Regions from separate parts of the Mycolicibacterium fluoranthenivorans genome, predicted to be linked through region 1. Evidence: riboswitches for the same ligand, from Rfam matches in the RefSeq annotation. Region 1 holds a riboswitch; the other holds the start of a gene.
What was found. Region 1 has a riboswitch for glycine ahead of FHU31_RS27755 (L-serine ammonia-lyase). Riboswitches for the same ligand answer to the same signal wherever they lie in the genome.
Positions count from the first base shown of each region.

Region 2: another riboswitch for glycine. It lies ahead of gcvP (aminomethyl-transferring glycine dehydrogenase); the one in region 1 lies ahead of FHU31_RS27755 (L-serine ammonia-lyase).

Region 1 is NZ_JAANOW010000004.1:256,918-262,969, reverse strand. Features, by position in the region: gene FHU31_RS27765 (MFS transporter) at 1-985, opposite strand, end outside; gene FHU31_RS27760 (GlxA family transcriptional regulator) at 1,067-2,023, shown strand; gene FHU31_RS27755 (L-serine ammonia-lyase) at 2,034-3,419, opposite strand; glycine riboswitch at 3,621-3,711, opposite strand; gene FHU31_RS27750 (gamma carbonic anhydrase family protein) at 3,823-4,344, shown strand; gene FHU31_RS27745 (SDR family NAD(P)-dependent oxidoreductase) at 4,603-5,736, shown strand; gene FHU31_RS27740 (CPBP family intramembrane glutamic endopeptidase) at 5,733-6,052, shown strand, end outside.
Region 2 is NZ_JAANOW010000001.1:3,513,060-3,519,111, reverse strand. Features, by position in the region: gene ftsR (transcriptional regulator FtsR) at 1-713, shown strand, start outside; gene FHU31_RS17095 (bifunctional nuclease family protein) at 760-1,254, shown strand; gene FHU31_RS17090 (YeeE/YedE thiosulfate transporter family protein) at 1,241-2,527, opposite strand; gene FHU31_RS17085 (MerR family transcriptional regulator) at 2,862-3,494, shown strand; glycine riboswitch at 3,508-3,606, shown strand; glycine riboswitch at 3,607-3,704, shown strand; gene gcvP (aminomethyl-transferring glycine dehydrogenase) at 3,757-6,052, shown strand, end outside.

The DNA of each region.
Region 1 (6,052 bases):
CGGCGTGGGGGGACAGCAGCGACGGCAGCAGTACCAGCGACAACCCGCGCCCGGTGTAGTAGACGACCAGTAGCAGCCGGGGGTCGACCCGGTCGGTGAGCCAGCCGGAGAACACGGTGCCCAACACGTCGAGCACGCCGATGGTCGCCAGCAGGCCCGCGGCCACCGTCGTGGGCATGCCGTGATCGTTGGCGGCCGGGATGAAATGGGTGCCGATCAGGCCGTTGGTGGTCATCCCGCAGATCGCGAAGCTGGCGGCGAGCAGCCAGAACGCCCGGGAGCGCAGCCCGATCCGCAGCCCCTCGAACGCCGCGGCGAACGTGCCGGTGGGGAGCACCTCGGGTTTGCGTGCACCGGAATCAAAGGGGTCGGCGCCATAGGCCGTCAGCCCCAGGTCCTGGGGGTAGTTACGCATGAACACCGCGACCAGCGGTACCACCGCGATCGCGGCCGCGGCGACGATGAGCGACGCCCAGCGCCAGCCGTGGTGGGTGGTCACCGCGGCCACCACCGGCAGGAATACGAGCTGACCGGTGGCGCTGGCCGCTGTCAGCACACCGGTGACCAGTCCGCGCCGAGCCTCGAACCAGCGCGTGGCGATGGTCGCGACGAAACCCATCGAGATGGCGCCGGTGCCCAACCCGACGAGCACGCCCCACAACAGCACCAACTGCCAGCTGGCCGTCATGAGCACGCTGAGCGCCGAGCCGGCCGCGATCAAGGTGAGGGCCCCGGTGAGCACCGGGCGCACGCCGAAGCGGTCCATCAGGGCCGCGGCGAACGGGGCGGTGAGACCGTAGAGCGTCATGTTGACCGCCATCGCCGCACCGACCGTGCCGTGACTCCAGCCGAATTCGTGATGCAGCGGGTTCATCATCACCCCGGGCACCGACCGGAAGGCCGCCGCGCCGAGGATCGCGACGAAACTGACCGCGGCGACCACCCAGGCCCAATGCAGGCGTGTTCGCGTACCGAGAAGTGTCACCGGCTCACTGTCGCGGAATTCGGGCCGCCCGCCTAGTGGCACAAACGACATGATCCATCAAAAACATGCCAGACTGGCGTGATGCATCGTGTCGCCGTCCTGCTGTTGGCGCCCGTGGTGGGTTTCGACGCCACCATCGCGCCGACCCTGTTCGGGACGGCGGCGGGCGGCGACGGTGAGCCCCTGTACGAGGTGACGACGTGTGCCGTCGAACCGGGGCCCGTCGCGTCGACCAACGGCTTCGCGATCGTGCCCACCGCCGGCCCGGAGGCGCTGGACACCGCCGACACCGTCGTCATCCCCGGCACGCGTTACCCGCCGGCGCGAACCGGCCGCGGCGTCGAGGACGCCGTGGCCGCCGCGTTCGCTCGGATCCGGCCCGGCGCCCGCGTGGTGTCGATCTGCACCGGCGCGTTCGTGCTGGCCGCGGTGGGCCGGCTGGACGGCCGGACCGTGACGACCCACTGGAAGTACGCCGACACCCTGCGTGAGCTCTACCCGGCAGTCCGGGTGGACGAGAACGTGCTGTTCGTCGATGACGGTGACGTGCTCACCTCGGCCGGGCTGGCCGCGGGAATCGACTTGTGCCTGCACATCATTCGGTGTGATCACGGTGTGCAGGTGGCCACCGCGGTCGCCCGCCACTGCGTGGTGCCACCGTGGCGGGAAGGCGGCCAAGCGCAGTTCATCGACAGGCAGGTGCCGGCGGGGGACCACGCCGCCACGGCGGCCACCCGGGCCTGGGCGCTGGCGCACCTCACCGAAGAACTCACCGTGCACACCCTGGCCGAGCATGCCCATATGAGCCTGCGGACGTTCAACCGCCGGTTCCGTGCGGAGACCGGCGAGGCGCCGGGCAGCTGGATCCGGCAGCGCCGTATCGATCGGGCCCGGGAACTGCTGGAGTCCAGGGATATTCCGGTCGACGAGGTGGCCCGGCTGTCGGGGCTGGGCACCGGCGGCAACCTGCGTCACCATCTGCGCCGCGGGATGGGGATGTCCCCGTCGAGCTACCGCAAGGTGTACCAGGGCGCCTGAATGCGGTGCCTCAGCATTCGACGACGTTGACCCCCACGTTGATGGCCAGCCCGCCGGTCGAGGTCTCCTTGTACTTGGCGTGCATATCCGCGCCGGTGGTGCGCATGGTCTCGATGACCTGATCGAGGCTGACCCGGTGGCTGCCGTCGCCGCGCAACGCCATCCGGGCGGCGTTGATCGCCTTGCCCGCCGAGATGGCATTGCGTTCGATGCAGGGGATCTGAACCAGCCCGGCGATCGGATCGCAGGTCAGTCCGAGGCTGTGTTCCATGGCGATCTCGGCCGCGTTCTCCACCTGGTGCGTGGTGCCGCCGAGGATCTCGGCCAGTCCCGCAGCGGCCATGGCTGCCGCCGACCCGACCTCGCCCTGGCACCCGACCTCGGCGCCGGAGATCGACGCGCGCTCCTTGAACAGCGATCCGATGGCAGCCGCGGTGAGCAGGAACCGTACCGCGGTGTCGTCCGGGTCAGCCGTCCCGGCGCGGGTGTAATGGGTGGCGTAGTGCAGCACGGCGGGGATGATGCCGGCAGCTCCGTTGGTCGGAGCCGTGACGATGCGGCCGCCGGAAGCGTTCTCCTCGTTGACCGCCAGCGCGATCAGATTCACCCAGTCTTCGGCGAATTCGGCTGTGCGCTCTGGATCTTCGGCGCTGAGACTGTGGTACCAGGCCTTGGCCCGCCGCCGCACCTCTAGAACTCCGGGCAGTACGCCGTCGCGGGCGATGCCGTTGCGTGCACTCTCGACCATGACATCGCGCAGGTGCAGCAGGCTCGTCCGGACCTCCCCCGCGGAGCGGCAACACTGTTCGTTGCTCATGGCGACCTCGCTGATGGTGAGTCCCTTGTGTGCACAGAGTTCGAGCAGTTCGCGACCCGAGGCGTACGGCAACGGGGTGGCGCAGTGGTGGTCCGTGCCGGCATCGGGGCAGTCCTCGGTGACGACGAACCCGCCTCCGATGGAGTAATAGGTCTGGGTGGACAGCACCTCGCCGCGGGAATTGAAGGCACTCAACGTCATTGCGTTGGGATGGCGCGGCAGGACCGTCGAGGCGCGCAGAATCATCGCGCCCTCGGTCAGGGGCACCGGCGTGTCCCCGCCGATCCGCGTGGTGCCGGTGGCGGCGATCTCGGCGAGACGGCGTTCCTTATCCTCGGTGGTGACGTCTTCGGGCCGGCAGCCTTCGAGCCCGAGCAGAATCGCCGATTGGGTGCCGTGGCCGGCGCCGGTGGCCGCCAGGGAGCCGTACAACTCCACGCTGATCCGGGTGAGGTCGCGCAACCGGTCGCCGGCGCGCAGGGTTTCGACGAACCGGGCGGCGGCACGCATCGGGCCGACGGTGTGCGAACTCGACGGGCCGATACCAACGGAGAACAATTCGAATGCGCTGACCACCATGGCAATTACCGGCTGCGGTCGGTGGGTGTAACGGACAACGGGCGACTCCATCTCGGCTGAGCCCGGAGCCAAACCGGGCCGGTGGCGCCCTCCCCACTCTGTCCTGAAACCTGAGAGTCTGCGGTTCCGCGTCGTCCCGCGGATCCTCTACACCTTCGGTAAGGCCGTTCCCATGAGGTGACGCCTTGTCTCCAGAGTTGCCTCGACGCTGCGGTACTGGTGCCTGAGAGATTCCCGGGGAGGATATTGCTCCTACGGCGCCTCGTGAACGAGGTTCTCCCACAACGTGTCGACGGCTATTCGATTGTGGTGAGCAGAGAATCTACCCACTCACGCGTCGGATGTCACGCCGAGATCGGACTCCTGCCGCGCTCGTGCGGGAACTCTGATTACGATGACGCCCATGCCTGAAGCGCTGATCATTCCTATTCGCGGGCGTGCCCCGCAGCTGCACGCCGAGTCCTGGGTGGCGCCCAACGCCACCTTGATCGGCCCGGTGACGCTGGCCGCCCGCGTGAGTGTCTGGTACAACGCCACCTTGCGCGCCGAGTTCGAGCCCATCGAGATCGGCGAGGGCAGCAACATCCAAGACGGTGTGACCGTCCACGTCGATCCGGGTTTCCCGGTGCACGTCGGCGCGGGTGTCACGGTCGGCCACAATGCGGTGCTGCACGGCTGCACCGTCGAGGACGACGTGCTCGTCGGGATGGGCGCCATCGTGCTGAACGGGGCGGTCGTGGGTGCGGGGTCGCTGGTGGCGGCCGGCGCGGTGGTGCCCCAGGGGGCGGTGATTCCGCCACGGTCGCTGGTCGCGGGCGTGCCGGGGAAGGTGCGCCGCAGCCTCGGCGATGAGGAGGTCGCCGGCAATCGGTTCAACGCCGAGTCTTATCAGGGGCTCATCGACCTGCACCGCGGGCAGGGTTGACCCGAAGGCGAACGCCGACAACGCTTCCCACTGAGGTTTCCCTCGAAGGCGGTACGTTCCCGCGACGGTGGGGTGTGAAGGGCGGCCCACACGGGCGTCCGGATCAGCGGGCACGCCCTGTCGTCCGCCTGGTGTGACGAGCAACTCCCTGGCGTGTAGCACCCTGTCGATCAGGGTATGGACCACCGCGTGCAGTGATAGGACTAGCGGTGGTCAGGAGGCTTCGGTGATGATGTCGAACGCATGCGTGGGATGCGGATGACCGCGCGCGTCCTCGTCACCGGGGCTACGGGATATATCGGATCACGACTGGTCGCCGAACTGCTCTCGGCGGGCCACGACGTGGTGGTGACCAGCCGGACGCCGGAGCGTCTGACCGCTTTCGGGTGGTATCGCGATGTCACGGCGGTATCCCTGGATGCGAACGACCCCGATTCGGTGGCAACGCTTTTCGCGCGGTGCGGACATGTGGATGCCGTCTACTACCTGGTGCACGGGATCGGTGAGACGGACTTCAGGACCACCGACAACGAGGGCGCCCGCCGGTTTGCGCTGGCCGCTGCCGAGGCGGGCGTCGGCCGCATCATCTACCTCGGCGGTTTCGTGCCCGCCGACGACGTGTTGTCCGAACATCTGGCCGGCCGAGCCGAAGTGGCTCAGGCGCTCGCGGTTGCCGGCGGTGCCGAACTGGTGTGGCTCGGTGCGGCGCTGATCATCGGTGCGGGGTCGACGTCGTTCGAGATCCTGCGCTATGTCGCCGAACGCTTCCCGGTGCTGCCGCAACCGTCCTGGCTGTCCAACCCCATCGACCCCATTTCCATCCGCGATGTGCTGCACTACCTCATGGCCGCCGTGGACAGCGAGTTGGTGCCCGCCGGGGCGTACGACATCAGTGGACCGCAGACGACCAGCTACCGGGATCTGCTGGCGGCCTACGCCCGGCTGTCCGGAATACGGCAGTGGACCGTGCCCGCGCCGGGCGTGCCGACCGTGGTGGCGTCGAAGGTGTCCGCTGTGGCGCTTCCGGTTCCCGGTGCGCTCACCGCCGATTTGACTGCGTCACTGGATCACCCGATGACCGCGGCGGGGGAGGGGTTACGTAATCTGGTGCCCGCCCCGGCCGGCGGTCTGCTGACGGTGAACACGGCGATCACCCGCTCGCTGCATACGCCCGAGCGGGTCCCGGTCACCGATCTGGCCGATCCGCACCACCTCGCCGATACCGACCCGTCCTGGGCCGGCGGCGACATGTCGCGCATCCGTCAGCTCACCCCTTCGATCGCCCGGCCCGCGCTCGCGCTGCTCGCGCTGTTACCCGGTCCGGCCACCGCCACGCTGCGTACCGGGATCGATATTCTGGCCGAGCTGATCCCGCGGGGGCATCGCCGATGATCCCGCCACCGTGGCGCGCCGCTGCGCCTGCCGTCGAGGAAGCCCGAAAAGTGGTGTTGCGCAGACGGATCACCGTCGTCGCGGTGTTGGTGATGGGGGCGGCGCTGCAGGCGTACTCGCTGAGCAGGCACCCGGGGGACAGCTCCTTCTATGTCTTCACCCTCATCATGGCCGTGGTCTGGTCGGCGGGGGCCGTCCTGTCCGGGCCATTGCACCTGGGCCGGCTGCCCGGCAGTGCGCGCCGGCCCGTCCTGCTCGGAATCGGGGTGGGAATCGGGCTGGGCGCGGTGTTCGTCATCGGCGGCCTGATCGCGCG
Region 2 (6,052 bases), on a different contig from region 1:
TGTCGATCGGAGCGGTCCTCGACCTGCTGCGTCCCGACTTCCCCGATGTGACCATCTCGAAGATCAGGTTCCTTGAGGCCGAGGGTCTGGTCACGCCGGACCGTTCGGCGGCCGGGTACCGGCGGTTCACCGCATACGACTGCGCCCGCCTGCGCTTCATCCTGACTGCGCAGCGGGATCAGTATCTGCCGCTGAAGGTGATCAAGGCGCAGCTCGACGCGCTTCCCGACGGTGAGCTGCCGTCCGGCGGAACCGCTTACGCGGTACCGCGTTTGGCGGTGGCAGTGCAGGCGGCGACCGCCGCCGATTCCGAACAGGTGGCCGCCGCGGTTGCCCCGGCACAGGTCCGGCTCAGCCGTGAGGATCTGCTGGCCCGCTCCGGAGTGGACGGCGCACTGCTGGCGGCGCTGGTGACGGCCGGCATCATCCGGCCCGGCCCGGCGGGGTTCTTCGACGAGCACTCCGTGCTGATCGCCCAGTGCGCGCGGGCGTTGGCCGACTACGGGGTGGAGCCCCGGCATCTGAGGGCCTTCCGGTCGGCCGCCGACCGGCAGTCCGATCTGATCGCGCAGATCGCGGGTCCGGTGGCGGCCGCGGGTAACGCGGGCGCCCGGGACCGGGCCGATGACCTGGCCCGCGAGGTGGCCGCACTCGCGATCACGTTGCACACGTCGCTGATCAAGTCGGCTGTACGCGACGTTCTCGACCGCTGAGGACTAGACTTTTCGGTGGCGACATCGTCATGGAGGGCAGACGCAGATGGGTGAGGTTCGGGTAGTCGGTATTCGCGTTGAGCAACCTCAGAATCAGCCTGTGCTGCTGCTGCGTGAGTCCAACGGCGACCGTTACCTGCCGATCTGGATCGGGCAGTCCGAGGCGGCCGCCATCGCCCTCGAACAGCAGGGTGTGGAGCCGACGCGGCCGCTCACCCATGATTTGATCCGGGATCTGATTGCTGCGCTTGGGCATTCGCTCAAAGAGGTGCGCATCGTCGATCTGCAGGAGGGCACCTTCTACGCCGACCTGATCTTCGATCGGGATATCAAGGTGTCGGCGCGTCCGTCGGACTCGGTGGCCATCGCGCTGCGGGTGGGCGTCCCGATCTACGTCGAGGAAGCCGTGCTGGCCGAGGCCGGACTGCTGATCCCGGACGAGAGTGACGAAGAGCCCACCGGCGCGGTGCGCGAGGACGAGGTCGAGAAGTTCAAGGAGTTCCTCGACAGCGTGTCGCCCGACGACTTCAAGGCCACCTAGGAGTCACCTGAGACCCGGTCGTGCTGCCCACGGCGTGGTCGTCTGTCTCCGGGGTGATGGACCAGTCTGCATTCCGGTAGACAAGTCGGGCGGTGATGACCATCGCCGCGAGCATCGAGGCGGTGAACAGCCAGGCGCTCACCGACAGTTGGATACCGCCGCTGAGGGTGTGTCCGCTCGTGCATCCCCCGGCCATCCTGGCGCCGAACAGCGTCAGGAACGAGCCGATGAACACCGCGACCGCTCGCTTGGTACGCCCCGGCCCGAAACGGTGTCGCCAGGACGGCGGAACGACCGGACGGAACGCGGTGAACCGGCCGCTGAGGAACCTGGCCGTGAGGAAGGCTCCGATCAGAACTCCGAGGTCGCTGAGCGGTTCCCAGCCGATACTGCGGATCACCTGGTGTGAGTACGCGAAGTGGGGCATGAACAGCTCGCCGACCACCCACGAGTAGGTGGTGGACTGGCCGAACGGCTGGCGCAGAAATATCGACAACACCACAAGTGCGGCCACGCCCGTGGCGACCACGGCGATCGTGCGGGTGAAGAACGCGGGGTGTGCGACCTGAGCGCGGTAGATCCGCTCGAACCACGGCCTACGACGGCCCGGCCGTTCTTTCGTGCCCTCGTAGAGATAGGCGATGGTGTCGCGCATCATGCGGCGTTCGAATTCGGAGGGCGTCGCCCCGCCGAGCTCACGAAGGCAACACCGCTCGCCCCCGCGAAACCGCGGCAAATACTTCAGCAGGATGAAGGCCAGCGCCGCGTAGCCGATCGCGATCGCCAGCATTCGCCCCGGAGTCTGCGCGTTCAGGTATCCGCCCGCGACCAGGCCGCCGTAGTTCGCGGTCGTCGTCAGCCACTGGCCGACCGGTGTTCCGAACAGCCCCGTCCACGCCGCCGCTCCGAGCAAGCCGCCGGGGATCGCGGCCAGCGCGTCTCGACGGCCTTCACCCAAGGCGATCAGCGCGGTGCCCGGGAAGTATCCGCTGATCGCCGCTCCGGTGCCGAACAGCACGCCACCTGCGATGACACCGAAGACGTAGAGCGGCTTCGGCGCGAAGTGCATGGGCACTCCCAATGCGTGCAGGCCGTAGAGCACTACCGCGCCCACCGCCGTGACGAACAAGAAGCAGCCCAGTAACAACCGGTCGACCAAGCGGGCAGCGCGAATGACGGTCTCAGGGTTACCGATTCCCCAGAGCCCGGCGACCATGCCGAAGGCGGCTCCGATCGGTAGAGCAACCCCGAGAGGCGCAGTGACCCCGCTCATGGCCGGACGCCGAACGCCGCCGACGGTGCGTGGTGCAGGAAAACGGCCATATCTCCGTGATACCCCGCCGGGTATCACGGTGTCACTGTGACGTAGCCCCGGGCCGTCGCCCGCTAAGTCGGTGAGGCACATGCGAGTCGCCCAGATCACGGATACGTCTCGTGACGTCGACACGCGGGGCGTGTGTGGGCCGACTGTGAAACGGGCAGCCATACTTTGACACGACGAGCAGTGACAGGAGCGTGTTGAGCGTATGCTCGACACATTCGAAACTGGGCAAACGTGACGCTGTGCAGGTCATGGGGCCGGAATCGATCGGCGGAGAGGATGGATTGTGGGCGACACGCCACGCACGCCACATCAGGGGGAGTTGGATCTGTCCACCAGTGGCGACCCCGTGCCGGCGGTGAGCGGCAGCGTCAGCGAGCCCGTGCAGGGTGGCTTGTTCCCGGACGATTCGGTACCGGATGAGCTGGTCGGCTACCGCGGTCCGAGCGCCTGCCAGATCGCGGGTATCACCTACCGCCAGCTCGACTACTGGGCCCGCACCTCGCTGGTGGTGCCCTCCATCCGCGGTGCGGCCGGTTCCGGCAGCCAGCGGCTGTACTCCTTCAAGGACATCTTGGTCCTGAAGATCGTCAAGCGCCTGCTCGACACCGGCATCTCCCTGCACAACATCCGCGTCGCGGTCGATCATCTGCGTCAGCGCGGTGTGCAGGACCTGGCCAACATCACGCTGTTCTCCGACGGCACCACCGTCTACGAGTGCACCTCCGCCGAAGAGGTCGTCGACCTCCTCCAAGGCGGTCAGGGTGTGTTCGGTATCGCGGTCTCGGGTGCCATGCGGGAACTGACCGGCGCCATCGCCGACTTCCCGGGCGAACGCGCCGACGGCGGCGAGTCGATCGCCGCCCCCGAGGACGAACTCGCTTCCCGGCGAAAGAGCCGCGACCGCAAGATCGGCTAAGCTGTCGGGGCATCGCCCTTGTGCGGGAGAGTTCCGTGACGGCCAGTCACGGACGCCGAAGGAGCAATACCTCTCCGTCAACCTCTCAGGCACCCCGGACCGCGCATGGCCCCGATGCCTCTGGAAAGTGGTGCGTCCTGCGCATCCGCCCATGGGGAAAGGCAGCGAGCCGCCGCCGAATCTCTCAGGCGCCCCGACAGAGGGAGAGGACGCGGTTTTACGCGCCCGCCCGCGCCCTCGACCCAGGGGAGATCTCGTGTCTATCGACCACTTCGGCTTCGCCGATCGCCATATCGGACCCGACGCCGCCGCCATCGCCACGATGCTGCAGGTCATCGGTGTCGACTCCCTGGACGAACTCGCCGCCTTGGCGCTGCCGGCGGGCATTCTCGACGCGGTGACCGCAGACGGGCTGGCGCCGGGGCTGGATCAGCTACCCGCACCCGCCAGCGAGGAGGAGTCGCTGGCCGAACTGCGCGCGCTGGCCGACTCCAATACCGTGGCCGTGTCGATGATCGGGCAGGGCTACTTCGACACCTTCACCCCACCGGTGTTGCGCCGCAACATTCTTGAGAACCCCGCCTGGTACACCGCGTACACGCCGTATCAGCCGGAGATCAGTCAGGGCCGCCTCGAAGCACTGCTCAACTTCCAGACCATGGTCAGCGATCTGACCGGGCTGGACGTGGCGAACGCGTCGATGCTCGACGAGGGCACCGCCGCCGCCGAGGCCATGACGCTGATGCACCGCGCGGTGAAAGGCTCGGCCACCCGACTTCTGGTCGATGCCGACGTCTACCCGCAGACCGCGGCGGTGCTGGCCACCCGCGCCCGGCCGCTCGGCATCGAGATCGTCACCGCCGACCTGCAGCACGGTCTGCCCGACGGCGATTTCTTCGGTGTCATCGTGCAGCAGCCGGGGGCCAGCGGCGTGCTCCGGGACTGGACCGCACTGGTGACCGAGGCCCACGACCGTGGCGCCCTGGTCGCGGTCGGAGCCGATCTGCTGGCGCTCACCCTGATCGCCCCGCCCGGCGAGATCGGCGCTGACGTCGCCTTCGGCACCACCCAGCGATTCGGGGTGCCGATGGGCTTCGGCGGCCCGCACGCCGGTTATCTCGCGGTGCACACCAAGCACGCCCGCCAGCTGCCCGGGCGCCTCGTCGGGGTCTCGCAGGACGCGGACGGGAACGCGGCATATCGGCTGTCCCTGCAGACCCGCGAGCAGCACATCCGCCGGGACAAGGCCACCAGCAACATCTGTACCGCTCAGGTGTTGCTGGCGGTGATGGCCGCCATGTATGCCAGCTACCACGGCGCCGACGGGCTCACCGCCATCGCGCGCCGCGTGCACAGCCGGGCCGCCGCGATCGCCGCCGGCCTGGGCGAGGCGCTGGTGCACCCGGACTTCTTCGACACCGTGCTGGCCCGGGTGCCGGGCCGCGCCGACGAGATCGTGGCCGCGGCCAAGGGCAGAGGGATCAATCTGTGGCGGGTGGACGCCGACCACGTGTCGGTCGCCTGCGACGAGGTCACCACCGAGGCGCACGTCGCCGCGGTGCTGGAATCATTCGGCGTGCCGGCCGCCGAGCCCGGCGCAGCCGATATCGCCACCCGCACGACGGAATTCCTGACCCACCCGGCCTTCACGACATACCGCACCGAGACGGCGATGATGCGCTACCTGCGCAGCCTCGCCGACAAGGACCTGGCCCTGGATCGCACCATGATCCCGCTCGGCTCGTGCACCATGAAGCTCAACGCGACCGCGGAGATGGAACCCATCACCTGGCCGGAATTCGCACGCCAGCATCCCTTTTCGCCGGCGTCGGACACCCCCGGTCTGCGTCGGCTGATCGCCGATCTGCAGGACTGGCTCACGGCGGTCACCGGCTACGACGAGATCTCGTTGCAGCCCAATGCCGGGTCGCAGGGGGAGTACGCCGGCCTGTTGGCCATCCAGGCCTATCACGCCGAGCGGGGCCAGGGCCAGCGCGACGTGTGCCTCATCCCGTCCAGTGCGCACGGTACGAACGCGGCCTCGGCGGCGCTCGCGGGTATGCGGGTGGTGGTGGTGGCCTGCCGCGGCAACGGTGACGTGGACCTCGACGATCTGCGCGCCAAGATCGCCCAACACGCGGAAAACCTTGCCGCCCTGATGATCACGTACCCCTCGACGCACGGCGTGTACGAGCACGATGTGGCCGAGATCTGCGCGGCCACCCATGACGCCGGCGGCCAGGTGTACATCGACGGCGCGAACCTCAACGCCCTGGTCGGGTTGGCCCGGCCGGGCAGGTTCGGCGGCGATGTCAGTCATCTCAACCTGCACAAGACGTTCTGCATCCCGCACGGCGGCGGGGGCCCCGGAGTGGGGCCGGTGGCGGTGCGCGCGCACCTGGCGCCGTACCTGCCCGGGCACCCCTTGGCTGCCGAGCTCGGTGACGAGCTGACGGTGTCGGCGGCACCGTACGGGTCGGCCTCGATCCTGCCGATCACCTGGGCCTACATCCGAATGATGGGTGGTGTGGGCCTGCGCAAGGCCTCGCTGACCGCGA